3 regions of the Allobosea sp. 29B genome follow, and region 1 is predicted to be linked to each of the others. Evidence: predicted binding sites of a transcription regulator. Region 1 holds the regulator's gene; each other region holds the start of a gene.
What was found. The regulator PhoB, encoded in region 1, activates phosphate uptake and scavenging genes when phosphate is short. The targets are predictions, from matches to a motif close to TGTCATNNANCTGTCAT.
Positions count from the first base shown of each region.

Region 1 (10,395 bases):
CGACCGCGTGCGTCTCTCCGATCCCGCGGCGAACGAGCGCCTGCAGCTGCATCTCGACGTGGCAGGGGACGCCGGGCTGTCGTTCCCGATCCGGGCGACCGGCGAGCGGCCCGCCTTCGTCGCGCATCTGGTTCCGCTCAGGCGGGCCGGGCTCGACGTTTTCTCCGGCGCTGCTCAGCTGTTCTACCTCACCGAAGTCGGACGTGGCGCGGCGCCGTCCGCGGCCATCCTCGAAGCGCTGTTCGATCTCAGCCCGGCGGAGGCGAAGGTCACGCGGTTGCTCCTGTCGGGCGGCACGGTCGCCGGCATCGCCAGCAGCCACGGCATCCGGCCCGAAACCGTGCGGGGCCAGCTCAAATCCGTCTTCGCCAAGACGGGGGTGCGCCGCCAGGCCGAGCTGATCCAGCTCCTCGGTGGCATTCAGTCTCCCGGTGGCCCGGGTTTCGGCTTGTCGGCCCCCATCGCCGGCGAATAGCGCTTCGTTCTGCGCGGGGGGAATTGCGCTGCACCACCGCTCCGGCCTATGACGCCTCGCCGCAGGCCACGCATCGGAAGGCAGGAACCGCATGCACGCTTTGGTCGACCCGAAGGCGCCGGTCACGGCGGCGCTGATCGAGGCCATCGGCGTTCCCGCCGTATTGCTCGACCCGCAGGGCGTGATCCAGGCGCTGAGCCCGACGGCGCCGGCGCTGGTCACGGCGCTCGCCAAGGGCAAGCCGCTCGCTCTGGTGATGCGCGATCCCGACCTGATCGATGCGATCGAGCAGGTCTCGCGTCATGGCGGCCGCCGTGCGGTCGAATTGATCGAGCGCGTTCCGGTCGAGCGCACCTTCCGCATCCATATCGCCGCGCTTGCCGGCAGCGGCTGGCGCCGGGCCGTGCTCCTCACTTTCGAAGATCTCAGCGAGCAGCGCATGACCGAGCGCATGCGCGTCGATTTCGTCGCCAATGCCAGCCATGAACTGCGCACGCCGCTCGCCTCCGTGCTCGGCTTCGTCGAGACCCTGCAGGGCCCGGCCCGCAACGATGCCGTGGCGCGCGACCGCTTCCTGACGATCATGCGCGAGCAGGGCCTGCGCATGGCCCGTCTCGTCGACGACCTGCTCTCGCTGTCGCGCATCGAATTGCGCGCCCATCTCGCGCCGGAGACGCCGGTCGACTTCTCCAGCATCGCCCGCGAGATCCTCGACTCGCTCGTGCTGATGGCGCGTGAGCGCGATGTGACGCTGAAGCTCGACGTTCCGCAGCAGCCCGTCACCGTCGCCGGCGACCGCGACGAATTGCTGCGGCTGATGGAGAACCTGGTCGAGAACGCGATCAAATACGGCCAGCGTGGCGGCGAGGTCGGCATCACCGTCGCGATCTCCGGCGATGAGGCCAGCCTCAGCGTGCGCGACGACGGTCCCGGCATCGCGCCGGAGCACCTGCCGCGCCTGACCGAGCGCTTCTACCGCGTCGACACCGCCGCGAGCCGCGAGGCCGGCGGCACCGGCCTTGGCCTCGCCATCGTCAAGCACATCGTCCTGCGCCATCGCGGCCGCCTGACGATCGAGAGCGTGGTCGGCCAAGGCGCGACCTTCCGGGCGATCCTGCCGCGCCTGCCCGATGCAGTCCGTTAACGATTTGTGACGACGGCCGGCTCACTTTCATGACGATGTGTCATCCAGCTGTCATACAGCCGGTGTTCTAGCAGGGCCGCTGCACTTGCGACCTTTAGAGGACACCTCATGCGCAAACTTCTCATTCTCGCGGCCGCCGCCGTCGGCCTGTCGGGCTTCGCCCAGGCTGCCGACATCACCGGCGCCGGCGCGACCTTCCCCTTCCCGATCTACTCCAAATGGGCCGAGGCCTATAAGAAGGAGAGCGGCATCGGCCTGAACTATCAGTCGATCGGCTCGGGCGGTGGCATCCGCCAGATCAAGGCGAAGACCGTCGCCTTCGGCGCCACCGACGCCCCGCTCAAGGGCGAGGACCTGACCAAGGACGGCCTGATCCAGTTCCCGACCGTGATGGGCGGCGTCGTCCCCGCGATCAACATCGCCGGCGTCGAGCCGGGCAAGCTCAAGCTCTCGGGCGAGCTGATCGCCGAGATCTATCTCGGCAACATCAAGAAGTGGAACGACCCGAAGATCGTCGCGCTGAACGGCGACCTGAAGCTGCCCGACGCCAACATCAACCCGGTCTACCGTTCGGACGGCTCGGGCACGACTTTCGTCTTCACCGATTACCTCTCCAAGGTCTCGGCCGACTGGAAGACGAAGATCGGCACCAACACGGCCGTGCAGTGGCCGGTCGGCATCGGCGGCAAGGGCAATGAGGGCGTCTCGGCCTCGGTCAAGCAGGTCGCCAACTCGATCGGCTACGTCGAATACGCTTATGCCAAGCAGAACAAGCTGGCCCACGCCCTCGTCAAGAACGCCGACGGCAACTTCCCGGCGCCGGACGACAAGGCCTTCCAGGCCGCCGCCGCCAATGCCAACTGGAACGAGGCTCCCGGCTTCGGCATCTCGCTGAACAACCAGAAGGGCGCCCAGGCCTGGCCGATCACCTCCGCCACCTTCCTGCTCGTGCACGCCAAGCCCGAGAAGCCGGAAGAGGTGCAGGCCGCGCTGAAGTTCGTCGACTGGGCCTATAAGAGCGGCGACCAGCTCGCCCTCGACCTCGACTACGTGCCGCTGCCGGCCAACGTCAAGGACCAGGTCCGCAACGCCTGGAAGGGCGTGACCGACCCGGCGGGCAAGCCGATCTTCTGATCGCTTCCGCGTGACGATACGGGGGCGGGGGCCGGACAAGGGCCCCCGCTTCCACGACGACCAGAGCCTCGTTTCGATCCGATAGTCGCCTTTCGAGACCGGAGTAACCACGGATGTCTGCCGTGACCGACCAGTACGCCGCGCCGAGCGCGCCGGTGCGCAAGACCCCGATGGGGACCTTCGATCTCATCTTCCGCAATGCCAGCCTGCTGGCGGCGCTGTTCGTGCTGGTGCTGCTCGCCGGCATCATGCTCTCGATGGTCATCGGCGGCTGGCCTGCCTTCCGCGAATTCGGTTTCGGCTTCATCACCTCCAGCGTCTGGGACACCCAGAACGACCAATATGGTGCCTGGCCCGCCATCGTCGGCACCCTCTCGACCGCGTTGATCGCGCTCGTCGTCGGCGTCCCGCTCTCGCTGGGGATCGCCGTCTTCCTGACCCAGCTGGCGCCGCCCTGGTTCAAGCAGCCGGTCTCGACCGCGATCGAGTTGCTCGCCGCCGTGCCCTCGATCATCTACGGCATGTGGGGGCTGTTCGTCTTCGCGCCGCTGTTCGCGGCCTATGTCCAGATCCCGCTCTCGAACATCGTCGAGGGCATGCCGATCATCGGCACCGTTCTGTATTCGCGCTCGCCCTCGGGCCTGGGCATCCTGACCGCCGGGATCATCCTGGCCTTCATGATCATCCCCTTCATCGCCTCGATCACCCGCGACATGCTCGACCAGATCCCGTCGGTGCTGCGCGAGAGCGCCTACGGCATCGGCGCGACGACCTGGGAGGTCGTCCGCCACGTCCTGGTGCCGCAGGCCGGCGTTTCGATCATCGGCGCCGTCATGCTCGGCCTCGGCCGCGCGCTCGGCGAGACCATGGCGGTGACCTTCGTCGTCGGCAACGCCAACCGGCTCTCGCCCTCGATCCTGGATCCCGGCTCGACCATCGCCTCGCGCATCGCCAACGAGTTCAACGAGGCGCTCGGCCTGCAGCTCAACTCGCTGATCGCGCTCGGTTGCATCCTGTTCTTCGTCACCTTCGTCGTCCTCGTCATCGCGCGCCTCCTGGTCGCGCGGGTGAAGCGCTACTGAGCGGAGCTGGACCCATGACCATGGCGACATCCACCAAGACCATGACCGCGCCGCATGTCGAATGGGGCCGCGTGCGCCCCGCGCGCCGCACCGCAGACCGGATGATGAAGATCATCGCGACGAGCTTCACCCTGATCGCGATCGTCGTGCTGTTCTGGATCCTCGGCATGCTGATCGTGAAAGGATTGGGCGGGCTCTCCGCCTCGACCTTCACCCAGATCACGCCGGGGCCGGGCACGGAGGGTGGCGGCCTCGCCAACGCCATCGTCGGCTCGATCGTGCTGACCTTCCTCGGTATTGCCGTGGCGACGCCGATCGGCGTGCTCGCCGGCACCTACCTGGCCGAATACGGCAAGGCCTCCAAGCTTGCCGAGCTCATCCGCTTCATCAACGACATCCTGCTCTCGGCGCCTTCGATCCTGATCGGCCTGTTCGTCTACGTGATCATGGTCGAGCCGTTCCGCGGTTATTCCGGCTGGGCTGGCGGCGTTGCTCTCGGCATAATCGCGATCCCGGTGATCGTGCGGACCACCGAGGACATGCTGCGCCTTGTTCCCGGCTCCCTGCGCGAGGCGGGCGCTGCGCTCGGCGCCCCGCCCTCCGTCGTCATCACCTCGGTGACCTGGCGGGCGGCGAAGTCGGGCATGGTCACCGGCATCTTGCTGGCCCTCGCCCGCATCGCCGGCGAGACTGCGCCGCTGATCTTCACGGCGCTCAACAATAATTTCTGGTTCTCGCCGAACCTCGTCGGCGGCGTCTCCAACCTGCCGGTGACGATCTATCAGTTCGCCTCCGCCCCTTACGAGAACTGGCAGCAGCTCGCCTGGGCGGGATCGCTGATCATCACCGTCTCAATCCTCGTGCTTTCCATCATCGCCCGGCGCATCGTGCGCGGCGGCAAGTGATAAGCGTCCGATCGGAAGGACCATGCAGATGCTTTCGACCCTTGAACTGAGCCCGCAGACGCTGGACGCCGAAGCTCCCGTTCGCATCGCCGTCAAGAACCTCGATTTCTACTACGGCGAGCACAAGGCGCTGAAGAACATCAACCTCGACTTCCGTGACCGGCACGTCACCGCGCTGATCGGCCCGTCGGGCTGCGGCAAGTCGACCCTGCTGCGCATCTTCAACCGCATCTACTCGCTCTATCCCGAGCAGAAGGCGACCGGCGAGATCCTGCTCGACGGCCGCAACATCATCTCCAACAATGTCGACGTGAACGAATTGCGCTCGCGCATCGGCATGGTCTTCCAGAAGCCGACGCCGTTCCCGATGTCGATCTACGACAACGTCGCCTTCGGCATCCGCCTCTACGAGAAGCCGCCGAAGTCGGAGCTCGACGACCGCGTCGAGGGCGCGCTGCGCCGTGCCGCCCTCTGGGACGAGGTCAAGGACAAGCTGAAGAGCTCCGGCATGGGCCTCTCCGGCGGCCAGCAGCAGCGCCTGTGCATCGCGCGCACCATCGCGCAGAAGCCCGAGGTCATCCTGTTCGACGAGCCGACCTCGGCGCTCGACCCGATCTCGACCGGCAAGATCGAGGACCTGCTCGAGCAGCTGAAGAGCGACTTCACCATCGTCATCGTCACCCACAACATGCAGCAGGCGGCGCGCATCTCGCAGTACACCGCCTTCATGTACCTTGGCGAGGTGATCGAGTTCGACGCCACCAACAACATCTTCATGAACCCGCATAAGAAGCAGACGCAGGACTACGTCACCGGCCGTTTCGGTTGACATTCCGAAGCGTCGGCAAGCCCCAAGGATACGCCCCATGTCCGACCATATCGTCCGCTCCTACGACGCCGATCTCGAAGGGCTGCGCCGCAGCCTCGCCGAGATGGGCGGCATGTCCGAGCGCATGCTCGGCGACTCCACCGTGGCGCTGGTGCGCCGCGACACCGCGCTCGCCCAGAAGATCATCAGCGCCGACCAGCGCCTCGACAATCTCCAGCGCGAGGTCGAGGAAAAGGCGGTGCTGACCATCGCCCGCCGCCAGCCGCTGGCGAACGACCTGCGCGAGCTGATCTCGGCGATCCGCATCGCCGCCGACATCGAGCGTGTCGGCGACCTCGCCAAGAACATCGCCAAGCGCGCCGTCGCGATCTCCGGCCAGTTCTCGCCGCCGCATCGCGCCGTGGTCGGCCTCGAGCATATGAGCCGCCTGGTTCAGGCCCAGCTCAAGGACGTGCTCGACGCTTATGCCGCTAGCAACGAGCAGAAGGCGATGGATGTCTGGCGCCGCGACGACGAGATCGACGCGCTCTACACCTCGCTGTTCCGCGAGCTCCTGACCTATATGATGGAAGATCCGCGCAACATCACCTTCTGCACGCACCTCCTGTTCTGCGCCAAGAATGTCGAGCGCATCGGCGATCACACCACCAACATCGCCGAGACCATCCACTACCTCGTCACCGGCCAGTCCATGGACGAAACCCGGCCGAAGCTCGACACCACCAACATCCTCGTCGACCTGCCGGCAGCCAATGGCTGAACTGGCGGGGCTTGAACGGACCCTGACATGCCCGCACGCATCCTGATCGTCGAGGACGAGGAGCCGCTCACCCTGCTGCTGCGCTACAATCTTGAGGCCGAGGGCTTCGAGGTCGACAGCGTGGCGCGCGGTGACGACGCCGAATTGCATCTGCGCGACCATACGCCCGATCTCGTCCTGCTCGACTGGATGCTGCCCGGCCTCTCCGGCATTGAGCTCTGCCGGCGCCTGCGCACGCGCCGCGACACCGAGCGCGTGCCGATCATCATGCTGACGGCCCGCGGCGAGGAGACCGAGCGCGTGCGCGGCCTTGCCACCGGCGCCGACGACTATGTCGTCAAGCCCTTCTCGCTGCCCGAGCTGATCGCCCGCATCCAGGCGCTGCTGCGCCGTGCCAAGCCCGGCCACGTTGCCGGCTTACTTGCTGCCGGCGATCTCGAACTCGACCGCACCACCCGCCGTGTCCGCCGTGCCGGGGCCGAGCTGCATCTCGGACCGACCGAGTTCCGCCTGCTCGAGTTCCTGATGCAGGCGCCGGGCCGGGTCTATTCCCGGGCGCAATTGCTCGACGCCGTCTGGGGCCGCGACGTCTATATCGACGAGCGCACCGTCGACGTTCATGTCGGGCGCCTGCGCAAGGCGATCACGCCCGCCAATGCCAAGGACCCGCTGCGCACGGTGCGCGGCGCCGGCTATGCCTTCGACGAGACTTTTGCGCGAAGTTGAGCGCTTCTGTCAGCGCGGCGCGGCGACGATCACCGCCGCGCCGGCGAGGCAGAGCGCGGCGCCGGCCAGGTCGTAGTGGTCGGGCGCGATCTTCTCGACCAGCGCCATCCAGGCCAGCGACGCCACAATATAGACGCCGCCATAGGCGGCGAAGGCGCGCCCGGCGGCTGGATTGTCGAGCAGGGTCAGCAGCCAGGCGAAAGCCGCGAGCGATCCCAGGCCCGGCAGCAGCCACCAGACCGGCTTGCCGAGCTTGAGCCAGGCCCAGAAGGCGTAGCAGCCGGCGATCTCCGCCAGCGCCGCGCCTGCGTAGGTCGCGAATGTCGCCATGCTGATGCCTACGCTTCCGGCCCGAAAGCCGCGGCCAGCCGGGCGAAGACCGGGCGATAGGCCTCCGATGCCAGCGGGGTCAGCGATCGGACCTGATCGAAGGTGAACCAGCGGATCTCGTTATGCTCGTCATTGCTGATCCTGGGCTCGCCGCCGGTCCATTCGATGACCGCGAACAGATGCCAGAGTGCGGGCGTGACGCCATCCGTCTCGGTCGTCTCGATCGTCTCGAAACGGCGGAAGACCGTCGTCGTGACGCCGAGCTCTTCCTGCAGCTCGCGGACGAGGGCGGCCTCGACGGCCTCGCTTGGCTCGACATGGCCGCCGATCGTATCCCAGCAGGAGGGGCGGTTCCGGCGGTGCGGAGCCCGCAAGCCCAACAGGAGCTGCCCATCCCGGATCGGCAGCGCGCAGGCATATTCGACAGGACCCATGCTCTCTCCTTGCCGTTTGGCGTTCGGTTGCATCGGCTGGACGACGATGCGCGGTTCCCGCAGATTGCCTTCATGCGCTTCACCAAATGGGACTATATCGCCTTTCCCTTTCTCGCCGCGCTGTTGATCGGCGTCGGCTATGGCGCGCTCCGCCTGGTCGGCTTCTTCGGTCTCGGCATACTCGGCCTGGTCATCGCGTTCATCACGGTGCGGATGGATCTGGAAGGGGATGGCGGTCCCGAGCAGTTCAAGGCCAGGGACCACATGTCGCGGGCCGAGAAGGCCGCTGATCAAGCCGAGAAGGCCTCGCGCCTGCAGCCGCTCTTCGTGGCGCAGGTCGTCGCGGCGGGCTTCGTCATCCTGGGCTTCGGATTTCACTTCCTGCTTTGACACAGGAACTGCCTCGACAACGAAAAGCCGGCCTTTCGGCCGGCTTTCATGGTCGTGCCACTCAGTTCCGAGCGCTCAGGCGCGGATGGGCTTGCGGTCGCGGCGCCGGTCGGCTGCCGGCTGGTAGGCGATCCGGGCGTGATAGGTGCAATAGGGCATGCCGGTCGCGCTGCGGCCGCCGCAGAAGCGGAACTCCGGCGTGGTCGGGTCGCCCATCGGCCAGCGGCACATATATTCGCGCAGATCCATGATCGTGACCCGCTCGGAGAACGGCACGACCACGTCCTCGGCCGGCGCCGGAGCGCGTTCGACCTGTGCTTCGGCCGCGATCTCGGGCGCGAACTGCGGGGCCAGCGCGGTGTTGCCGCGAGTCAGCCCAGAGCCACCGTTCTGATGGCCGGCCGGGTGGCTCGGTGGGCGGGCCGCTGGCTTGCGCGGGCGCGGCGTGGCCGAGCCGGGGCTCTTGGCCCGGCCGGACAAGCCGAGACGGTGAACCTTCCCGATGACGGCGTTGCGCGTGACGCTGCCGAGCTCGGCAGCGATCTGGCTTGCGCTCAGGCCGTCATTCCAGAGCTTCTTGAGCAGTTCGACGCGTTCGTCGGTCCAGGCTCCGGCTTCGGTCATGGGGTTGCACCTGTCTTCGTCATGCTTCGCCAGCGGGCCGGCGAGGCATAGGGAGAGATCATGGCGGAATCCGATACCGGCAGCGTCCGTTACAAAACGGAAGCCGTTACGCCCGGAACTGACGATACAGGAGACGCCGCACGAGATGTCGTATCTGACGAAGAGGACCATACAAGATGGCCTGACTCGGCCACAAGAGTCGCCGAATCGTAATTCGGCTTTTCCCCAGCCAATCGCCGCAGACGGCCGGACAGTGAGTCTATTCGGCAACGCTGCCGCGAGGTCAGCCGGAATTGACAGGGCCGGGCCGGTTTTGCATAGTCACCCGACGCAGCCGCCCCCAAGGGCGGCGCTTATGTTTTTGAGCGATCGGGATTTTCCTTTGATGCGGCTTGACGCGCGACGAGACGGCGGGAGCGGCCAGCGACGATAATGTCGCCGGCGGGTCGCATCGTGCCGGCATCATGCCGCCTTGCGTCCCACCCTGCCGTTCCCGGCCCGAGATTCCGCGCTACCTTCCTGTCTCGCCGCAAGGATTTTGCTCCATGAGCACCGTTTCCGCTTCTTCCGTTCTCCTGCCGACCTATGCCCGCGCCCCGATCGCGCTCGAGCGTGGCGAGGGCGCCTGGGCGATCACCGCCGATGGCACCCGCTATCTCGATTTCGGCGCCGGCATCGCCGTCAATTCGCTCGGCCACGCCCATCCGCATCTGGTCGAGGCGCTGACCCAGCAGGCGCAGCGCATCTGGCACACCTCCAACCTCTACACGATGCCCGAGGGCGAGAAGCTCGCCCGCCGGCTCTGCGAGGCGACCTTCGCTGAACGCGTTTTCTTCACCAATTCGGGCGCCGAGGCGAACGAGTGCGCGATCAAGATGGCGCGCAAGTACCACGCCGCGAAGGGCCATCCCGAGCGCTTCCGGGTCGTCACCTTCGAGGGCGCCTTCCATGGCCGCACGCTCGCGACCATCGCCGCCGGTGGCCAGCAGAAATACATCGACGGCTTCGGCCCAAAGGTCGACGGCTTCGACCAGGTGCCGTTCGACGACGAGGCGGCGCTGAAGGCCGCGATCGGGCCGGAGACCGCCGCGCTGATGATCGAGCCGATCCAGGGCGAGGGCGGCCTGCGCTCGGTGCCGATGCGTGTCCTCAAGCAGCTCCGCGAGCTCTGTGACGAGCACGGGCTGATGCTGATCTTCGACGAGATCCAGACCGGCGTCGGCCGCACCGGCAAGTTCTTCGCCTATGAGCATTACGGTGTCGCCCCCGACATCATGTCGATCGCCAAGGGCATTGGCGGCGGCTTCCCGATGGGCGCGTGCCTCGCCACCGAGGAGGCGGCGTCGGGCATGACGCTGGGCACGCATGGCACCACCTTCGGCGGCAATCCGCTCGCCATGGCGGTCGGCAATGCCGTGCTCGACGTCATCCTGGCTGATGGTTTCCTCGACCATGTCCAGAAGACGGCCTTGCGCCTGCGCCAGTCGCTGGCCCAGCTCAAGGATCAGCATCCTCAGGTGATCGAGGAGATCCGCGGCGAGGGGCTGATGCTCGGCCTCAAG
Region 1 is NZ_LR733817.1:2,268,388-2,278,782, forward strand. Features, by position in the region: gene GV161_RS11095 (helix-turn-helix transcriptional regulator) at 1-475, shown strand, start outside; gene GV161_RS11100 (ATP-binding protein) at 567-1,619, shown strand; gene pstS (phosphate ABC transporter substrate-binding protein PstS) at 1,728-2,753, shown strand; gene pstC (phosphate ABC transporter permease subunit PstC) at 2,867-3,835, shown strand; gene pstA (phosphate ABC transporter permease PstA) at 3,850-4,740, shown strand; gene pstB (phosphate ABC transporter ATP-binding protein PstB) at 4,769-5,569, shown strand; gene phoU (phosphate signaling complex protein PhoU) at 5,607-6,329, shown strand; gene phoB (phosphate regulon transcriptional regulator PhoB) at 6,357-7,055, shown strand; gene GV161_RS11135 (YnfA family protein) at 7,065-7,385, opposite strand; gene GV161_RS11140 (NUDIX hydrolase) at 7,394-7,819, opposite strand; gene GV161_RS11145 (hypothetical protein) at 7,892-8,209, shown strand; gene GV161_RS11150 (GcrA family cell cycle regulator) at 8,285-8,833, opposite strand; gene GV161_RS11155 (aspartate aminotransferase family protein) at 9,379-10,395, shown strand, end outside.

Region 2 (10,395 bases), 880 kb from region 1:
GGTCAGTGGGTCGACCCGGACATTCTTGAACAGATGCGGATTGACCACCATCGGGCCCTGATTGGCCATCAGCACGGTATAGCCGTCGGGCGAGGCCGCAGCCGCCTGGGCGGTGGCGAGATTGCCGCCGGCCGAGCCGTTGTTCTCGACCACCAGCGACTGGCCGAGCCGCTCGCCGACGCCCTGCGCGACGAGACGCGCGATCGCGTCCGTGCCGCCGCCGGCGGCGTAGGGCACCAGGAGCTTCATCGGCTTGTCTGGGAAGGCAGCCTGGGCGCGGGCGAACTCAGGCAGGCAGGTGCTGGCCAAGGCGGCTGTGATCAGGCTGCAGAGATGGCGGCGCGTGATCGTCATGGGTCAGTTCTCCTCCCGTTTCCGCCCTCTCTGCAAGCGCGAGGATCGCACTGGCGGGGACGATGACGTTACCTTCGAAAATGCGGCGCGCGGTGCGCACCAGGCTGGCGCGGACCACCTGACCGGCTGCGTCGAGCGCAAGGTCGACCTGGATGGCACCGCTCGGATGCTCGACCGCGACCAACGAGCCGATCTCGGGGGAAAGCATCTCGGCTGCGACACTGCCGGCGATCCGGCTCGCCGCGGCGACACAGAGCGCACCGGTGACGGCATGGCTGCGATGGCAGCGATCCGGTGTGAAATAGCGCGAGGTCAGGCTACCGCCGCGACGCGCCGGCGAAAGCACCCCGACCTTGGGAATGACGCGGCCACTGACGTCGCCGAGACCCATGCGGCGGCCCGCTTCGCGGCGCAGCTCTTCCAGGCGCGCCAGCAAGGCGGCATTCGCATCGAGTTCGGCCGGCGTCTCATCGCCGGCGAGGCCGAGATCGCCTGCCCGCACCAGCAGCATCGGCGTGGCATAGTCGACCAGCGTCACCGGGACGCCGTCGATCTCCTCGCGAGCGAGGCCGGTCGGCAGCAATGCGCCGGTTTTCGAGCCTACCGCTTCGAGGAAACCGAGCTTGATCGGGGCGGCCGTGCCGGCGACCCCATCGATCGCGGTTGCGCCGTCATAGGCGACGACGCCACCCGGCGTCTGCACGGCCGCCTCGATCAGCGCGCCGGTGTTGCGGTTGTGGATGCGCACGATCGTCTCGCCGTCGGCGGCCGGCACCAGGCCGGCCTCGATCGCGAAGGGGCCGACGGCGGAGAGCATGTTGCCGCAATTGGGGCTGAGATCGACATGGGCGCGCTCCACCGCGACCTGGGCGAAGAGATACTCGACATCGGCATCCGGCCGGCTGGAGCGGCTGACGATCGCGACCTTGCTGGTCAGCGAATTGCCACCGCCGAGCCCGTCGAGCTGGAGCATGTGCGGCGAGCCCATCGCTGCGAGCAGGACGCGATCGCGAACCGCCGGATCGCTTGGCAGGTCGCGCTCCAGGAAGAACGGGCCGCGCGAGGTGCCGCCGCGCATCAGCACGCAGGGGATGCGCAGGGCCTGAGCATGCGGAAGCTGGAAGGGAGCGGACAAGGGCGTCACCCGGCGATTGGCGATGCTCTCTCTTCCCAAATCGAATAATCGCTGTGAAATGCAGAGATCGGCGCTATTCATACGCCATGAGCATCAATTTCGAAGCCCTCGATCTGCGCGCCTTCATCTCGGTGGTCGAGCTCGGCGGCTTCCACCGCGCCGCCGAGGCGCTCAATATGTCCCAGCCGGCCCTGAGCCGGCGCATCCAGCGGCTGGAAAGCGCGGTCGGGGCGGCGCTGCTGGAGCGGACGACGCGCCGGGTCGCGCTGACAATGGTCGGACGCGAGATGCTGCCCTTGGTCCGGCGCATGCTCGACGAGTTCGATACCTCGATCTTCGCGATGCGCGATCTCGGCAGCCGCCGCGCCGGGCTGATCGCGCTCGCCTGCGTGCCCACGGCCGCCTTCTACTTCCTGCCCTCGGTGATCGCGCGTTTCCAGGTGCAGTATCCGAACATCCGCTTCCGCATCCTCGACCTCTCGGCCAATGACGGTCTGGAGGCAGTGGCACGTGGCGAGGTCGAATTCGGCATCAATCTGATCGGCGGCTCCGACAGCGAACTCAGTTTCGAGCCGCTGATCGACGACCCCTTTGTGCTCGCCTGCCGGCATGATCATGCGCTGGCGCAGAAATCAGCTTTGAGCTGGACTGATCTCGAAGGCCATCCGCTGGTCACGGTCAGCCGCAGCAGCGGTAATCGCGCCATCCTCGATGCAGCACTGGTCAAGGTCGGCGTCCGGCTCGACTGGTCCTTCGAGGTGACGCATCTGTCGACCTCGCTCGGCCTGGTCGAGGCCGGCCTCGGCATCTCGGTGCTGCCCAAGCTGGCGACGCCGGGCGAGAATCACCCGATCATCGTGACGCGGCCGATCCGTGACCCGGAAGTCTCGCGCACCATCGGCGTGGTCAGGCGCCGCGGCGTCAAGCTCGCGCCAGCGGCGGAGCGCTTCCTGGAGATGCTGCTAGGAACCTGGCGTGGGCCGGTGTCGGGCTGACCCGTCTTTCCGGGGCTTCGCGCAGCGAAGAGCCCGGAACCCATGAACACCGACGCTATTCCAGTTCGTCATGCTCGCCCTTGTGGCGAGCATCCACGTCTTGAACACCGCACGCGATCAGGGAAGCGAAGACGTGGATGGTCGGGACAAGCCCGACCATGACGGAGAAGGGCAGTGTTCATGGGTTCCGGGCTCAGGCCTTTGGCCTGCCCCGGAATGACGGCGAAGGTTCCGCCTCAGCCGAAGACCCAGAGCCCGGCGAGGCCGGCTGAGCCGACGATGATCCGCCACCAGGCGAAGGGCGTGAAGCCGCGCTTCGAGACGAAGTCGAGGAAGCTGCGGACGACGATCAGCGCCGAGACGAAGGCGGTGACGAAGCCGATGCCGATCAGCGCGACATCGTTCGTCGTCAGCTCCTTGTAGTTCTTGAGGAGATCATAGGCGAAGGCGCCGGCCATCGTGGGCATCGCCAGGAAGAAGGAGAACTCGGCCGCAGCCCGCTTGTCGGCGCCGAGCAGCATGGCGCCGACGATGGTCGAACCCGAGCGTGAAACCCCCGGCACCATCGCAAGGCACTGGATGAAGCCGATCTTGAGATACATCGGCAGTGGGAATTTGGTGGCGTCGTGATGCTTCACCTCGAGTTCCAGCTCGTCGACGACGAGGAGGACGAGGCCGCCGGCGATCAGCGTGCAGCAGACCAGGAAAGGGTTGAACAGCACGCCCTTGATGAAGCCGTGCGCCAGCGCGCCGATCACCGCCGCCGGCAGGAAGGCGACGAGCACGCCGAGGACGAAGCGCCGCGCGGACGGGTCGGTGCGCAAGCGCAGGGCGATGTCGAGCAGGCGGCGGAAATAGACCAGCAGGATCGCCAGGATCGCTCCGAGCTGGACCAGTATCTCGAAGGACTTGCCCTTGGATTCGAAGCCGAGGAAATGCCCAAGCAGGAGCAGGTGGCCGGTCGAGGACACCGGCAGGAATTCGGTCAGCCCTTCGACCACGCCGAGCACGGCGGCGACAAGAAGGTCATGCATGGGAGGGTCCTTCCGAGCCTTGCTGGTGCGACGCAACAAAGCTGCACCACACGCGTTAAAGCTATGGCGCAGGGTCTTTGCAAATTGGTTACCAGACCGGCAAGGATTTCTGCGCAATCCGCCACTTCACCCGGTCCCGGGTTGTTAGGCTTAGCCGGCAGGCCTATACGGGGGGCGCTCTATTGCGCTGCATCAGCGCCGGCCTACCCCACCCGAACCGTCCTCAGTTCCAGCAATCGATGGCCACGCTTCACCATTATACGCTCTGTCCGCATTCGCGCTTCATCCGGCTCGCACTCGGCGAGTTCGGCCTCGACGCCACGCTGGTCGAAGAGCGCGTCTGGGAACGGCGGCGCGAGTTCCTCGAGCTCAATCCGGCCGGGACGACCCCGGTGCTGCGCGAGGATAGCGGCCTCGTCGTGCCCGGCCCCGGACCGATCGCCGAATATCTCGACGAGACCCGCGGGCTGGCGCTGGCCGAACGGCGCCTGCTGCCGGAGGGGCCCGGCGGACGCATCGAGGTGCGCCGGCTGCTCGACTGGTTCAACATCAAGTTCAACGAGGAAATCACCGCTCCGCTCGTGCTGGAGAAGGTGATGAAGCGCTTCATGAGCCGGGATGAGGGCGGCGGCCCGCCGGAAATGAGTGCAATCCGCGCGGCGCGCGGCAATGTGCGCTATCATCTGCGCTACATCGCTTGGCTGACGGCGAAACGGAACTGGCTCGCCGGCGACAATCTGAGCTATGCCGATCTTGCCGCGGCGGCGCATCTCTCCTGCGTCGACTATCTCGGCGACGTGCCCTGGGACGAGGATGAGGCTGCCCGCGCATGGTATGCGAGGATCAAGTCCAGACCGAGCTTCCGGCCGCTGCTGAGCGACCGGATTCCCGGCATGGCGCCCTCGGCCCACTACGACGACCTGGACTTCTGAGCGGCGACAAGCTCAAGGCCGCGATCGCTGCGCGCGCCAAGGCTGAAGGCTTCGCTGTCATGCGCGTCGCCTCGGTCGACGCTATCCCCGAAGCGCCGGAGCGCCTCGCCGGCTGGCTGGGGGCTGGTCATCACGGCGACATGACCTGGCTGACCGAGCGCACGGCGGAACGTGCCGATCCGGCGACCCTGTGGCCGGCCGCCCGATCGGTCGTCATGCTCGGCATGAGCTATGCCGGCGAAGGCGATCCGCTCGCCGTCCTGGAGCAGCGCGATCGCGGCGCGATCTCGCTGTATGCCCGCCGGCGCGACTATCACGACGTGATCAAGGGCAAGCTGAAGAGCATCGCCGGCGTGCTGGCGGCGCGCGGCGAGGCCGAGGTCAAGGTCTTCGTCGACACCGCCCCGGTTATGGAAAAGCCGCTGGCGCAGGCGGCAGGGCTCGGCTGGCAAGGCAAGCAGACGGTGCTGGTCTCGCGCCAGCATGGCACCTGGCTCTTCCTCGGGGCGATCTACACTTCGGCGGAGCTGACGCCGGACGAGCCCGAGCGCGACCATTGTGGCTCCTGCACGCGCTGCCTCGACATCTGCCCGACCAAGGCCTTCCCGGCCCCCTACCAGCTCGATTCGCGCCGCTGCATCGCCTATCTGACGATCGAGCATCAGGGCCATATCGGCGCCGAGTTCCGCGCTGGCATCGGCAATCGCGTCTTCGGCTGCGACGATTGCCTGGCCGTCTGTCCCTGGAACAAGTTCGCGGAAGCCTCGCAAGAAACGCGCCTGGCGCTGAAGGGCGAGCTCGAGGCCCTGCCGCTGGCCGACCTCGCCGGGCTCGACGACACCGCCTTCCGCACGTTCTTTGCCGGCACGCCGGTGAAACGCACCGGCCGCGACCGCTTCATCCGCAATGTCCTGATCGCGATCGGCAACAGCGATGATCCAACTCTGGCCGCAAGCGCCGAAGCCTTGCTCGACGATCCCTCGCCCCTGGTGAGGGCGATGGCGGCCTGGGCACTTTGGCAGCTCGTGCCGAGCCATGCGGCGAAACTCGCGCCCGCCCGCCTCGCGCGGGAAACCGACCCCGAGGTCAGGGCCGAATGGGCTCAGCCTTCTCCGAACCAACTGGAACCTGCATGAAGCTCGTCATCTTCGGCCTCGGCTATTCCGCCGGGTTCTTCGCGCGCGCCGCTCTGGCGAAGGGCTGGGAGGTCACCGGCACGGTGCGCTCGGCAGAGAAGGCCGGCGAGCTCAGCAAGCAAGGGCTGCACACGCTGGTCTTCGGCGGCTTTGCGGTGTCGACGCCCCTGGCAAAGCTCGTCGCGGAGGCGGATGCCGTATTGGTCTCGGCCCAGCCCGACGAGAACGGCGATCCGGTGCTCGGCGCGCTCGCCGACAAGCTCGCGACCGCCGAGAAGCTGCGCTGGATCGGCTATCTCTCGACCATCGGCGTCTATGGCGACCATGGCGGCGCCTGGATCGATGAGACCGCCGAGTGCCGTCCGACCAGCAAGCGCTCGCGGCAGCGGCTGGAGATCGAGCAGGACTGGCTCGCCTTCGGCGAACGCAGCGGCAAGCCGGTCCAGATCTTCCGCCTCTCCGGCATCTACGGCCCCGGCCGCAATCCGATCACCAAATTGCGGGGCGGCACCGCCAACCGGCTGATCAAACCCGGCCAGGTCTTCAACCGCATCCATGTCGACGACATCGCCGGCGTGCTGATGGCCTCGATCGAGGCGCCGCGCGCCGGCGCGATCTACAACGTCACCGATGACGAGCCGGCGCCGCCGCAGGATGTCGTCAGCTTCGCCGCCGAGGTCACCGGACTCGCCCCACCGCCGGAAACCCCGTTCGACCCCGCAAGACTCTCGCCGATGGCGGCGAGCTTCTATGGCGAGAACAAGCGCGTCTCGAACGCGCTGGTGAAGCGCGAACTCGGCTATGCCTTCCACTATCCGGAGTACCGGCAGGCGCTGCGCGACCTCGCCGCCACGGGCGAGTGATCACGCTCAGGCGGCGTAGCGTCCGGCGTCGCCGTCGAGATACTCGATATAGCGCCGGTCGATCGCAGCGACCGGCAGGATGACCAGCACGTCGGTGGTGCCGAACTGCTTGTCGACCACGGCGCCGGCGCCGAAGCGGGCACCGAGGCGCAGATAGCCCTTCACCAGCGGCGGCAGGCATTTCAGCGCGAGCTTGGCGTCGACCATGCCGGCAGGCAGGCGATCCATCGCCACATGCCGATCGGGCTGGGCCACGACGCGCCAGTCGCCCTGGGCGGTGGCGTGGTGGTGGATGAAGCTGAGCGGCAGGGCCAGCATGTCGGGGTCGGTGCCGTCCAGGCTGGCACAGCCGAACATCGCGTCGATGCGGTGATGGCGGCAATAGGCCCAGATTCCGTGCCAGAGCAGCTCCACCGTCTTCTTGGTGCGGTAGGGCTTCAGCACACAGGAGCGGCCGAGCTCGAGGAAGCGCATGTCGGGATGGCGCGCCAGCAGCGGCGCGATGTCGAATTCGGACTGGGTGTAGAAACCGCCGAGCTTCGCCACGGCCTGCTCGCGCATCAGCCTGTAGGTGCCGACGACCTTGGGCTTGATCCCGCCGAAGCGGCCGCGCGCGGCATGGTCGATGACGAGGAGATGATCGCAGACGGCGTCGAATCGGTCGGCGTCGCGGCGGAACATGCGCGAGATGACATCGGGCTTGGCCGACATCTCCTGGTAGAACACGCGGTAGCGCAGGCGCTGCGCCCGCCAGATCTCGCGCGGGCCACGCGCCAATCGGACCTCGAGCGTGCCGGAGCGGCCGAGCGTGCCGGACAGAGCGTCAGCGCCGGGGAAAGCGAAGCCGCCAAGCTGCTTGCCGGCAGCCAGCAGGTTCGAGGGGGAGAAACGCTGCAACAGGGCCTGGCCGGCCAGCTTCTGCTTTGCCGGCTGACGGGAACCCTGAAAAACGTCGTGCGTCATAGACGGTCTGGCCCCTGCGATCTCGGATCGGCGCATGACAGCTCTGCGCCGACCGTCTTACGGGATCGCGACAAAACTACGTCACTGTGATGACGAAGCCAACCGCCTGTGGAGCAAACCGTGGCTTACGCCGACAGCATCTGTGCCGTTCGCAGCTGCGAAAGCCGCTCGATCCAGCCACGCAGCTGGTCGCGTGACAGTGGCTTAGCCAGGCAATCATCCATGCCGGCGGCGAGCGCCTCGCGCCTGTCATCCTCCGCCGTGTTGGCGCTGACGGCGACGATCGGCATCCGGGCGAGGCCTTGCGCCTTCTCAGCCGCACGGATCCGTCTGCTGACGGCGAGCCCGTCCAGCACCGGCATGCGGACATCGAGCAGGGCAAGATCGAAACCTGCCGACCGGCCGGAACGAGCCTCTTCGGCCAGGCGGACAGCCTCGCCGCCATCATGCGCCCAGACCGCGATGCAGCCGAGCCGCTCCAGCGTGCGAGTCAGCAGAAGCGCGTTGATCTCGTTGTCCTCGGCGACCAGAACTCGCAAACCGGCGGCGGATTGTTGCGCCGACGCATCGCCCTCCGGCACCGCCTCGGCTGCGTGCTGCAACCGCTCGACCGGGTCGAGCCGCACTTGCAGCGAACGCGCCCGGACCGGCTTGACGAGGAAGCCGCTGAAGCCGGCGGCATAGGGAGAGCCGAAGCTGCGGCGCTCGGCCGGCGCCAGCATGATCACGATATCGGCGACACCGGCGCGCCGCGCCGCGGCCGCCACCGCCTCGACCTCGCCGCCCGGAAGATTGCGGTCGACCAGCACCGCGGACAGGGCCGAATCGCCGGCGAGCGCCGCCAAGGCCTGCGCGTGATCGCCAGCCCGCAGGACCTGCGCGCCCGTCCGTTCGAGGCAAGCGGCGATATGGGCCGCGCTGAACGGCGCCGAGGATGCCACCAGGATCCGCCGACCCTGCCAGTTCGGCGAGGCCGGGCGCGCGGTTCCGGCCATGTCAGATCGCAGCGGCAAGGCCAGCCGGAACAATGCGCCGGCCTCCGCGCGATTACCGGCTTCGATCTCCCCGCCCATGGCGCGGGCGAGCCGGCGGGCGATGGCGAGGCCGAGACCAGTACCGGCCTGGTCGCGATGGCCGGTCATGCCGCCCTGCTCGAACTCCTCGAAGATCGTCGCCAGGCGCTCGGCCGGAATGCCCGGCCCGGTATCGGCGATGGCGACGACGAACTGACCAGCGACAGCATCCGCCTCGATACCGACGCCGCCTGCTTGCGTGAACTTCACGGCATTGCCGACGAGATTCAGCAGGATCTGGCGCAGGCGCTCCGCATCCCCGACGAGCCTTCCCGACAGGGCGGGCCCGAGCAAAGTGGAGATCTCGATGCCCTTGGCCTGGGCGCGCGGCGCCATCAGCTCGGTGACGTCCTCGATCAGCGCGGCAGGATCGAACGGCGCGTCGGCGAGTTCGAGCTTGCCGGCCTCGACCTTGGCGAAGTCGAGGATGTCGTCGACGAGACCGAGCAGCGCCTCGCCAGAGCTTCTGAGCGCCTTGACATAGGTCGCCTGCTCCGGGTCGAGCCTGGTGTCGCCGAGCAGGTCGGCCATCCCCAGGATGCCATTGAGCGGCGTGCGGAATTCATGACTGACGGTCGCCAGGAAGCGCGACTTGGCGGCGCTCGCCTCCTCGGCCCGGCTGCGCGCTTCCTCCAGCGCTGTTTCAGCAGCGATGCGCCCGCTGATCTCGCGGCCGACCCGCTGCAGCACGGTCTGGCCGGCGGCGACAGGGACGACAGTCTCGACCCAGGAGAGCCAACGCTCGCCCTCTTGCGTCTCGATGCATTCGTCGACGACGCGAGCGCCCCCCGGCAGGGCCTGCACCGGCCGGGCGCTGCGCACGCGCGGCTGCTCGACGCTGCCGACGGCCTCGGTTTCACTCTTGCCGATCAGCGCTGCATAGGCGGCGTTGGCGTAGATGATCCGGCCCTCGCTGCGGCGCACGATCAGGTCGCCCTGCGCCTCGATCAGACTGCGATAGCGTTCCTCGCTGTCGGCGAGCACCCAGAGCCGGTCGCTCAGCTTCTCGACATCGGCCGTCAGCGCCCTCGCCTGCCGGGTCACCTGCCGGCGCTCCCGCAGCAGCCGGATCGCGACGATGGCACAGGCGAGCGCCAAGGCGATGGCGGCGCCGGTCAACAGGATGAGGGAGGACGGCAGCTCGATCATGTCATCTCATCTATCACGCGCCCTCTTGAGAAAGGGTTCGCCCTCCGCGTGAGGATGCCGGATGGTTTGAATGGTTTCGTTAACCTTTCATCAGGCGGCAATCCTTCATCAGGCGGCTTGGGCCGCCTGGTCGATGCGCGAGCGATAGGACAGCGCCTCGGCGAGATGGATACGCCCCAGATGATCCTCGCCGTCGAGGTCGGCAAGCGTGCGCGCGACCTTGAGCACGCGGTGATAGCCGCGCGCCGTCAACCGCATCGCCTCGGCGGCACTGCGCAGCAGCGCGAGCCCGGCTGCATCCGGCCGCGCGATATCGTCGAGCAACGCGGCGGGACAGCGGGCATTGGTCGTGCCGCCGGGAAGGCCGAGCGCGGCATAGCGCTCCGACTGGCGAGCGCGGGCCGCAGCGACGCGGGCGGCGACCTCGGCCGAGCCTTCGGGCGCTGCGGGCAGAATGAGATCGGCCGCCGTCAGGGCGGGAACGTCGATGGTGATGTCGATCCGGTCGAGCATCGGGCCGGAAATCCTGGCCTGGTAGCCCGCCATGCAGCGCTCGTTCGGCTGGCGGCGGCAGGCATAGCCCGGCTCGGTCGCCTTGCCGCAGCGACAGGGATTCATCGCCGCGATCAGCTGGAACTTCGCGGGATAGACGGCGCGATGATTGGCGCGCGAGATCAGCACCTCGCCGGTCTCCATCGGCTGGCGCAAAGCATCGAGCGCCTGCGCCTGGAACTCCGGCAGCTCGTCGAGGAAGAGCACGC
Region 2 is NZ_LR733817.1:3,144,898-3,155,292, reverse strand. Features, by position in the region: gene GV161_RS15325 (tripartite tricarboxylate transporter substrate binding protein) at 1-354, opposite strand, end outside; gene GV161_RS15320 (4-oxalomesaconate tautomerase) at 287-1,489, opposite strand; gene GV161_RS15315 (LysR family transcriptional regulator) at 1,576-2,484, shown strand; gene GV161_RS15310 (undecaprenyl-diphosphate phosphatase) at 2,721-3,518, opposite strand; gene GV161_RS15305 (glutathione S-transferase family protein) at 3,758-4,450, shown strand; gene queG (tRNA epoxyqueuosine(34) reductase QueG) at 4,474-5,586, shown strand; gene GV161_RS15295 (SDR family oxidoreductase) at 5,583-6,449, shown strand; gene GV161_RS15290 (GNAT family N-acyltransferase) at 6,456-7,412, opposite strand; gene GV161_RS15285 (response regulator) at 7,538-9,634, opposite strand; partial or broken gene GV161_RS15280 (ATP-binding protein) at 9,743-10,395, opposite strand, start outside.
Region 2: a site for PhoB is predicted at 7,491-7,507, ahead of GV161_RS15290 (GNAT family N-acyltransferase). Genes of this name have one in related genera too.

Region 3 (10,395 bases), 2.6 Mb from region 1:
AGAGGATGGCGACGATGACCGGGTGGAAGGTCCGGCAGAGCGCGATCAAACCGCGTGCCAGGATCGTCACCGGCAGCGGCATCAGGTTGCGGGCGGCGCAGAGACCGACTGGCAGGGCGAGCAGCACGCCGGCGCCGGTCGCGATGATGGCGATCTGCAGCGATTCCAGCATGCCCTGCGCGAGCAGCTGCATCTTGTCCTGCGCCAGGTTCGGCGGGAACATGCGGCCAAGGAAGCGCGCACCATTGCCGAGGCCCTGGACGAAACGCTCCCAGCGGATGTCGACGATCCCCGCCGCATAGATCACATAGGCGACGAACAGCACCGCGCCGAGGCGCAGCGGCCAGTTCGGCGGGAAGGCACGGGCGCGCAGGCTGAGGCCCTCGCTGAGGGGAGGAGCGCTCATTCCATCCAGCCTTCGCCGCCATAGATCTCGGCGAGATGGCTGTCCTGCAGCCCGGCCGGCGGGCCGTCATAGACGACGAGGCCCTTCGACATGCCGATCATCCGCAGCGCATAGCGGCGAGCCAGCGCCACGTTGTGGATGTTGACCAGCACGGGGATATTGCGCTCGCGCCCGACCTTGGCGAGCAGTTCCATGATCTCGACCGAGGTCTTGGGATCGAGCGAGGAGGTCGGCTCGTCGGCGAGGATGAGGTCCGGCTCCTGCATCACCGCGCGGGCGATGCCGACGCGCTGGCGCTGGCCGCCGGAGAGCTGGTCGGCGCGGCGGGTGGCGAAGTCGCCGAGCCCGACCGATTCCAGCAGTGCGAAGGCGCGGGCGATATCCTCTTCGGGGAAGCGCCGCGTCCAGGCGCGCCAGACCGGGACATAGCCGAGTCGGCCGCAGAGCACGTTCTCGATCACCGTCAGCCGCTCGACCAGGTTGTATTCCTGGAAGACCATGCCGAGGCGCCGGCGTGCGGCCCTGAGCGGCTCACCCTGCAGCTTCGCCAGATCGGTTCCGCCCAGCATGATTGAGCCGGAGGTCGGATCGACCAGCCGGTTGATGCAGCGGATCAGCGTCGACTTGCCGGTGCCGGACGGGCCGATGATCGCGACGATGCCAGGCTCGGTGACGCTGAGCGAGATGTCGCGCAGGACCGGCTGCCCCTTGCGGTACTCCTTGACGAGGTTGCGGATGATGAGCGCCCGGCCATGGCCGGGCGCCTCTGCGGCGGGAAGCGCGCTCATGAGCTTGCTATGGCTTTCGCGTCAGGGAGCCTTGGCCGGCGCGGGCTGCTGCGCCTTCTTCTTGGCGAGCTCGTCGGCCTCGCGCTTGGCTTCGGTGTCGTAGGCCGACTTGTTGTAGGGCGTGCCCGACTTCTCGGCGACATCGCGCACGACCGCCCAGTCCTTCTGGTAGGTGATCGGCAGGAAGCGATCGTCGCCGTTGAACTCCTTGGTCATCTCCGGGGTGAAGCGGAAGGAGAAGAAGCAGTCGGTCAGCTTCTTGGCGAGCTCGGGCTTGAGGTCGTGCGCATAGGCGAAGGACGAGGTCGGGAAGATCGCGCTGCGATAGATCTCGCGGGTGTCCTCCTTCTTGATCGTGCCGCGCACGATCATGCGCTCATAGACGTCACCGGCGACCGCGCCCATGTCATAGTCGCCCGAGACCACACCGAGGATCGACTTGTCATGGCCGCCCGACATCAGCGGCTTGTAGTCCTTGTCGGCCTCGAGCCCATGCTCGGGGAAGAGCACGCGCGGGGCGAGGTTGCCGGAATTGGACGAGGGCGAGGTGTGGGCGACCTTCTTGTCCTTGAGATCCGACAGCTTCTGATAGGGGCTGGAGGCCTTGACCACGGCGACGAGGTTGTAGCCGCGCACGCCGGCGGCGGAGCCCTTGGCGGCGAACGGGATCGCGCCGGCGAGGTTGACGGCAAAGCCGGTCGGGCCGGTCGAGAAGCCGGCAAAGTGCAGGCGGCCCGAGCGCATCGCCTCGATCTCGGCTGAGTTCGACTGCACGGGATAATAGACGATGCGCTTGCCAGTGCAGGCGGCGAGATGGTCGGTCAGCGGCTTGAAGATGTTGGCGTAGACGGCAGGGTCCTCGACCGGCGTATAGGCCCAGACCAGCGCCGACGGATCCTTCAGCTTCGAGGCCTCGGTCGGCACGTCGGCGACCAGGTCCTTGTTAGCGTCGCAATACATCGTGTCGAGCTGGCCGCGATTGGGGCAGGCGTCCTGCGCCTGCGCCGCCCCAGTGAGCCCGAGGCTAAGGAGCAACGAAGTCGTGGCGGACAGGCAAGTCAGCATCTTGGTCATAGTCGGCGTCTCTCCCGGTCGATCTTGATTATGAGCTGGCTATAGTATGTGACACAAAACTGTCATATTCCAGCCGGACCGGACCCCTGATCTTACGACTAAAGTGGCCTTGTCCACGACGAGAGCAGGCTCCGCCTCAATCCTGATGATGCAAAAGCGCTCCTCTACAACCTTTCCGGACAGCCTCGCGACGCTGATGCCGCGCTATGACGGCTTCCTGCTCGACCAATGGGGCGTGCTGCATGACGGCGTCCGGCCTTATCCGGGAGCCGTGGCGGCGCTGGAGATGCTGCGCCGGGCGGGCAAGCGCGTGATCATCCTCTCCAATTCCGGGCGCCGCGGAACCGAGAACGCCGTGCTGCTGGCGAAGATGGGCTTTGCGCGCGAGCTCTATGACGAGGTCGTCTCGGCCGGGGACGATGCCCGCGAGGCGCTGAGGGCGCGCGACGAGCCGTTCCACCGCACGCTCGGCCACCGTTGCCTGCTGCTGGCGCGCGAGGGTGAGGTGCATCTGGCGGAGGGGCTCGGCCTCGACCTGGTCGATGATGTCGCCATCGCTGACTTCATCCTGCTGATGACGATGGACCCACCACGGCAGTCGGTAGCCGGCTGGATGGATCTGCTCAAGGCTGCCGGTGAGCGGCGCCTGCCGATGCTCTGTGCCAATCCCGACCTGCACCGCGCCAGCCCGGAGGGTGGTCTGCAGGAAGCGCCGGGCCTCGTCGCGCGGGCCTATGAGCAGCTCGGCGGCGCCGTGCGCTATCACGGCAAGCCGCAGCCGCGAATCTATCGCACTTGCCAGGCGAAGCTCGGGCTCGACCGCAGCCGGGTCGTGGCGATCGGCGATTCGCTTGAGCACGACATCGCCGGTGCGCAAGGCGCCGGCATCGACAGCGTCTTCATCGGCGGCGGCATTCATCGCGGCGAGATCGCTTGGGATGGCGCGGGGATGGACCCGTCGAGCTGTCTTGCGCTCTTTGCCCGCGCCGGGCGTAGCCCGACCTATGCGCTGCCGCTGCTCGGCTAGAGCATGCCGATTTCATGCGGAACCACGCCGTCATTCCGGGACTTCGCGCAGCGAAGGGCCCGGAACCCAGAACCGATGCCGGTTGTCAGGATGGCGTTGTGGCCGACGCGCTTTTCCGGAGAGGGCATCGGTTCTGGGTTCCGGGCTCAGGCCTTCGGCCTGCCCCGGAAAGACGGTGTGATTCCAACTAGAGGCGGAAGCGCCTCAACGGCCGGTCAGGAAGAAGCCTGACAGAGCATAGGCCAGCGCCGAGATCAGGCCCGCCGCCGGCATGGTGACGATCCAGGCGAAGACGATCCCACGGGCGACGCCCCAGCGCACTGCGGTGACCCGCCTTGCCGCGCCGACGCCGATGATCGCGCCGGTGATGGTGTGCGTGGTCGAGACGGGGACGCCGAGATAGGTCGCCAGGAACAGGGTGATGGCGCCGCCGGTCTCGGCGCAGAAGCCCTGTTGCGGCGAGAGGCGGGTGATCTTGGAGCCCATGGTGTGGACGATGCGCCAGCCGCCGCAGAGCGTGCCGAGCGCCATCGCCGCCTGGCAGGAGATCACCACCCAGAACGGCACCGAGAAGGTCTCGCCCATCATGCCGTGCGAGAATAGCAGCACGGCGATGATGCCCATCGTCTTCTGCGCGTCATTGGCGCCGTGCCCGAGCGAATAGAGCGAGGCCGAGACGAATTGCAGGAGGCGAAAGGTCGAATCGACCTTGATCGGCGCCGCCTTCAGGAAGGTCCAGGAGACGATCAGCACCAGCAGCAGCGCCAGCGCGAAGCCGATCGCCGGCGACATGAAGATCGCGAGGAAAGTTTTGCCGAGCCCCCACCAGACGATCGACGAGAGGCCGACCTTGGACAGGCCGGCGCCGACCAGCCCGCCGATCAGCGCATGCGACGAGCTCGACGGGATGCCGGCGATCCAGGTCACGACATTCCAGACGATCGCGCCGGTCAGTGCGCCGAAGATCACGCGGTCGTCGACGATCGTCGCCTGGATGATGCCGGAGCCGACCGTCTGGGCGACGTGCAGGCCGAAGAACAGGAAGGCGATGAAGTTGAAGAAGGCGGCCCAGAACACCGCCCATTGCGGCGCCAGCACCCGCGTCGAGACGATGGTCGCGATCGAGTTGGCGGCGTCATGCAGGCCGTTCAGGAAATCGAACAGCAGCGCGACGGCGATCAGGAAGAGGAGGGCAGGGGCGAAGCTGGCGAAGTCCACAGGAGGCCGCGCCGCTCAGAGGTGTTCGAGCACGATGCGGCTGACGCGCTTGGCGACGTCCTCGAAGCGGTCGACCACCTTTTCCAAGTGGTCGTAGATCTCAGCGCCGACGATGAAGCCCATGGCGTCGGTGCCGCGATGGGCCTTGAACAGCTCCTTCAGGCCCTGATCGTAAAGCTGGTCGGAGTGCTCCTCGATTGCCCCGATCTCCTTGGCGAGCGCGCCGATGCCGACCGCGTGCTTCTTGATGTCGCGCAGCATCGGCAGGAGCTCGCCGACCTTCTGCGAGGCTGCGACGACCGTCTTGCCGAGCTCCTGCATGCAGGGCGTAAAGCTCTCGACCTCGAACAGGCGGATCGCCTTGGCAGTCTTCTGCATCTGGTCGATGGCGTCGTCCATCGAGCCGATCAGTTCCTCTATGTCGCCGCGGTCGAAGGGCGTGATGAAGGTGCGGCCGACCTCGAGCATGACCTCGCCGGCGATCGCGTCGGCGCGGTTCTCCTCGGCGAAGATCTCGGAACAGCCGGCCTCGATCGGCGTCGCCCCGCTGAGCAGGCCGTCGAGCGCCGCGGCGCCCGCCTGCAGCGTCTGCGCATGACGCTCGAACAGCACGAAGAACTTGTCTTCCTTCGGCAGCAGCTTCTGGAACCAGCCCAGCATCGGAACGGCCTCTCACCAACTTAGTCCGCCCCGCGGCAAATGAGCGGGATGACACGCCTGCGCCTTTTGTGACAGTTTTGCGACAACGGCAATCCGGATTCACCGGTTTTGCCAGCCGCCGGCCTCGACGTCGGCGGGCACAGAAGACGAAAGGGAGGATTTGGATGTTTACACGCAGGATCGCGCTCGTCTCGGCGCTCGGACTGGCCCTGGCCGCCTCGGCTGTTCATGCGCAAGCGCCGTCGGGCAAGGTCACGGTCGTGACCTCGTTCTCGAAGGACGTCACCGACCCGATCAAGAAGGCCTTCGAGAAGGCAGTGCCCGGTGTCACGCTGGAGGTCCAGAACCGCAACACCAATGCCGGCGTGAAATATGTCGAGGAGACCAAGGCCAACAATCAGGTCGACCTGTTCTGGGCCTCAGCGCCCGACGCCTTCGAGGTGCTGAAAGGCAAGAGCCTGCTCTCTGCCTACAAGCCGAAGGCGACCGGCATCCCCGACAAGATCGGCTCCTATCCGATCAACGACCCGGCCGGCTTCTATTTCGGCTTCGCCGCGTCCGGCTACGGCATCATGTGGAACGAGCGCTATGCTAAGGCCAACAAGCTGCCCGAGCCGAAGGACTGGCAGGACCTCGCCAAGCCGGCCTTCTACGGCCATGTCTCGATCGCCTCGCCGGCACGCTCGGGTACGACGCATCTGACCGTCGAGACCATCCTGCAGGGCGAGGGCTGGGAGAAGGGCTGGCGTACCCTCAAGGAGATGTCCGGCAATTTCCACTCGATCACCGAGCGCTCCTTCGGCGTGCCGGAGGCGGTCAATTCCGGCCAGGTCGGCGTCGGCATCGTCATTGACTTCTTCGCCTTCTCGGCGCAGGCCTCGGGCTTCCCGGTCAAGTTCGTCTACCCGACGGTCACCACGGTCGTGCCGGCCAATGTCGGCATCATCGCCAACCCGCCGAACAAGGCGGCGGCCGAGGCCTTCATCGAGTTCCTGCTCTCGCCGACCGGGCAGGAGGTGCTGCTCGAGCCGGGCATCCGTCGCCTGCCGGTCAACCCTGCGGTCTATGCCAAGGCCGGCGCCGATTATCCGAACCCGTTCACGGATCCGCGCTTCCAGAAGATGATCGGCTTCGACGTCGACAAGTCGGAAGCGCGCACCGCCGTGGTCGACACGCTGTTCGACCAGCTGATCTCCTTCCAGCTCGATGCGCTGAAGGGCGTCACCAAGACGCTGCACGAGGTCGATGCGGCGCTGGCCAAGAAGCCGAACGCCCAGGCCAAGGCGCTCGCCGACGAGGCGCGCAACTTGATTGCGGCGCTCCCCGTCACCGAGGCGCAGGCCGCGAGCCCGGAGCTGCGCGCCGCCTTCACCGGCGGCAAGGAGAAGGGTGCGCGCCAGGCCGAGGTCGAGGCGCAATGGGCAAGCTTCGCCCGCGACAACTATGCAAAGGCGAAGGCCAAGGCCGAGGAGGCGCTGAAGGCGGCGAAGTGACAGGCTTTTCAAGCTCCGCCGTCATCCCGGGCGTAGCGAAGCGGAGACCCGGGATCCATTCCGGAACGGTTCAGGAATGGATCCCGGATCGGCGCGGCTTCACCGCTTGTCCGGGATGACGGTGCTTTGATTGATCAGCGATCAGGCCAGACATGACCGCCATTTCTGCAACCACTCCGCCTCGCGCTCGCGCGTTCTCCGCCACGCCCGGCCAGATCGCGCTGGCGCTCGCCATCGCGGCCTTCCTGCTCGTCTTCCTGGTCCTGCCGGTGGCGACGGTGATCTATGTCGCCTTCACCGAGAAGGGCACCTCGACCTTCACGCTGGTCAATTTCTACGATTTCGTCCGCACCGAGCTGTTCATGCGCTCGTTGTGGAACTCCTTCTATGTCTCTGCGATGTCGGTGGTCTGGGCCTCCGTGCTCGCCCTGCCGCTCGCCTATCTCACCACGCGTTTCGCCTTCCGGGGCGCCGCGATCGTCCAGACCCTCGGCTTCCTGCCGCTGATCATGCCGCCCTTCGTCGGCGCCGTGGCGATGCAGCTCTTCTTCGGCCGCAACGGCTCGATCAACCTGCTGCTCGACGACTGGTTCGGCTTCAAGATCGACTTCATGGAGGGGCTGAACGGCGTCATCTTCGTCCAGTCGGTCCACTATTTCCCGTTCATCCTGATCAACCTCTCGGCGGCGCTGCGCAATATCGACCGCGCCATGGAGGAAGCCGCGCAGAATCTCGGCTCTTCCGGCTTTCGCCTGTTCCGCCGCATCGTCTTCCCGCTGGCGCTGCCGGGCTATCTCGCCGGCGCCTCGTTGGTGTTCGTCAAGGTCTTCGACGATCTCGCGACGCCGCTCTTGCTCAACGTCAAGGACATGCTGGCGCCGCAGGCCTATCTGCGGGTGACCTCGATCGGCATCGCCGACCCGATGGGCTACGTCATCTCGGTCGTGCTGATCGTCGCCTCGGTGCTGGCGATGTGGCTCTCGGCGCTGGCGCTGAAGGGGCGCGACTACGCCACGACCCAGCGCGGCGGCGGCGGACTCGCCCGGCGGGTGATGCGCCCGCATGAGGCGGTGCTCGGCTACGGCGTCGTCATCCTGATCCTGGCGCTGGTGCTGGCGCCGCACCTGGCGCTGCTGCTGCTCTCCTTCGCCACGGTCTGGTCGTTCTCGCCACTGCCGGACGCCTATACGCTCGCCCATTATGGCCGCGTCTTCGGTGAGAGCTCGCTCTACATCAAGAACACGCTGATCTACGCCACGCTCGCCGGCGGCATCGACATCGTGCTCGGCGTCGCGATCGCCTATCTTGTGCTGCGCACCAAGCTGATCGGCCGCGAATGGCTCGACTGGATGGCGACCTCGGCGCTCGCCATTCCCGGTGTCGTGCTCGGCATCGGCTATCTCAGGACCTTCTACGGCATCACCCTGCCGGACGGGACGCCGCTGGCGGCACTCTGGATCACCATCGTGATGGCGCTGGCGATCCGCCGTTTGCCCTATGCGTTGCGTGCCTGCCATGCCGCGCTCCAGCAGATCTCGGTCTCGCTGGAGGAGGCGGCTGAGAATCTCGGCGCCACCAAGGCCCGCACGGTGCGCCGCATCGTCGTGCCCTTGATGACGGGCGGCATCCTCGCCGGCTTCGTCACCTCCTTCGCGACGGCGGCGGTCGAGCTCTCGGCGACGTTGATGCTGGTGCAGTCCAATTCCGACGCACCGCTGGCTTATGGCCTCTATGTCTTCATGCAGTCGGCTGCCGGGCGCGGGCCCGGCGCGGCGCTCGGCGTCGTCGCGGTCGTGCTCGTCGCCGCCTGTACCTTCCTCTCGCACCTCATCGTCGAACGCAGCCAGAAGGCCAAGGGAATGGGCCACTGACATGAACGCAAACGTCTCCCTGACCACGCCGGCCGTCTCGGTCGCGATCGAGGGCGTCAACCTCTCCTATGGCGACAACCATGTGCTGAAGGACGTCAACCTCGCGATCGAGCCGGGCGAATTCTTCGCCTTCCTCGGTCCGTCCGGCTGCGGCAAGACCACGCTGCTTAGGCTGATCGCCGGCTTCAACCACGCCGATACCGGCCGCGTCGCGATCGGCGGGCAGGACATCTCCGGCCTGCCGCCGTGGAAGCGCGATGTCGGCATGGTCTTCCAGTCCTATGCGCTCTGGCCGCATATGAGCGTGCGCCGCAACGTCGCCTTCGGGCTGGAGGAACGCGGCGTGAAGCGCGCCGAGATCGACCGGCGGGTCGAGGCGGCGCTCGGCCTCGTCGGGCTCGCCCATCTCGCCGAGCGCCGGCCCTCGCAGCTTTCCGGCGGCCAGCAGCAGCGCGTCGCGGTGGCGCGCACCGTCGCGGTCGAGCCCAAGGTGCTGCTGCTCGACGAGCCGCTCTCCAATCTCGACGCCAAGATGCGCGTGCAGGTCCGGCGCGAATTGCGCGACCTGCAGCAGCGGCTCGGCCTGACCACGATCTTCGTTACCCATGACCAGGAGGAGGCGAACTCGATCTGCGACCGCATCGCCGTGATGAACGACGGCATCGTCCAGCAGGTCGGCACGCCGATGGAGCTCTATGAGCGCCCCGCCAACCTCTTCGTTGCCGGCTTCCTCGGCACGGCCAACATCCTGAAGGGGCGGGTCGTCGGCAGCGGCGCCGGGCGCAGCTTCGAGATCGACGGCGGCACGAAATTCCCGATCGGCGAGGGGGTGTCCGTTCCCGATGGTGCGGCGCTGGTCTTCCGTCCGCAGCATGCCAGCCTCGTCGAGCGGGCCGGCTCGCAGGGCGGCGCGCTGTCCTTGCCCTGCGCCATCGCCAACCGCGAATTCCTCGGCGCGAGCGTCCGCTACGGCGCTCGGATCGGCTCCGCCGAGGTTGCGGTCGACATGCCGTTCCAGTCCGGGCGTGAGCTGTTCGAGGTTGGGAGCGAGGCCAGCTTGAAGCTCGCCTCGGGGGCGCTTCACTGGCTCTCCGCCTGAGGAGGCCTAGGAGCGGCGGCGCTACAGCCATGCTCGGTGCAGACGACATCGAGCACCTTGTGCGAGGTCCCCAGGCAATTGGCCCGGTAGGCGGTAAGCGAGCCCTGCCTCAGCACCGTCTCGATCCGCGGCTTGACGCAGCCGCGTTCGAGCAGGACGCGCTGCAGATCGCCGTCGGAGGCAAGCGCGGCGGACAGCCCGCCCAGAAGAACCAGCGCCGGGGCACCGCCCCGACGCAGAGGAGCGGACCGGAGTGATCCACCCCGAGGCCGCAGGGTCACTTTGCCTTCTGGAGCTTGGTGACGGTGATCTGGCCGTTGACCCGGTCAGCATCGAACTCGATCTTGGTTCCGGCCTTCAACCCTTTCAGCATGGCCGGATCGCCAGCGCGGAACACCATGGTCATCGCGTCCATGTCGAGATTCTTGATCGGGCCATGATTGATGGTGAGCTTGCCCTGGGGTTCGTCGACCTTGGTGACGGTGCCGCTGACCGACTGCGCTGCGGCCGGCAGGGCAAGGAGAAGAAGGGCGAGGGTCGCTGTCGTCCTGAGCACGGGGTGCTCCTTTCTCTGAGAATTACTTGACGATGATCTTGCCGGTCATGCCCGCTTCGCGGTGACCAGGGATCAGGCAGGAGAAGTCGAATTCGCCCGCCTTGGTGAAGGCCCAGACGATCTCGCCGGTCTTCTTCGGCTGAAGGCGCCTGGCGTTCGGATCGTCATGCTCCATGTCGGGGTTCTTCTGCATCTCGACCGCG
Region 3 is NZ_LR733817.1:4,880,764-4,891,158, forward strand. Features, by position in the region: gene phnE (phosphonate ABC transporter, permease protein PhnE) at 1-406, opposite strand, end outside; gene phnC (phosphonate ABC transporter ATP-binding protein) at 403-1,194, opposite strand; gene phnD (phosphate/phosphite/phosphonate ABC transporter substrate-binding protein) at 1,216-2,259, opposite strand; gene GV161_RS23705 (TIGR01459 family HAD-type hydrolase) at 2,417-3,295, shown strand; gene GV161_RS23710 (inorganic phosphate transporter) at 3,500-4,513, opposite strand; gene GV161_RS23715 (DUF47 domain-containing protein) at 4,529-5,173, opposite strand; gene GV161_RS23720 (extracellular solute-binding protein) at 5,338-6,666, shown strand; gene GV161_RS23725 (iron ABC transporter permease) at 6,819-8,537, shown strand; gene GV161_RS23730 (ABC transporter ATP-binding protein) at 8,539-9,636, shown strand; gene GV161_RS23735 (copper-binding protein) at 9,914-10,192, opposite strand; gene GV161_RS23740 (cupredoxin family protein) at 10,215-10,395, opposite strand, start outside.
Region 3: a site for PhoB is predicted at 2,318-2,334, ahead of phnD (phosphate/phosphite/phosphonate ABC transporter substrate-binding protein). Genes of this name have one in related genera too.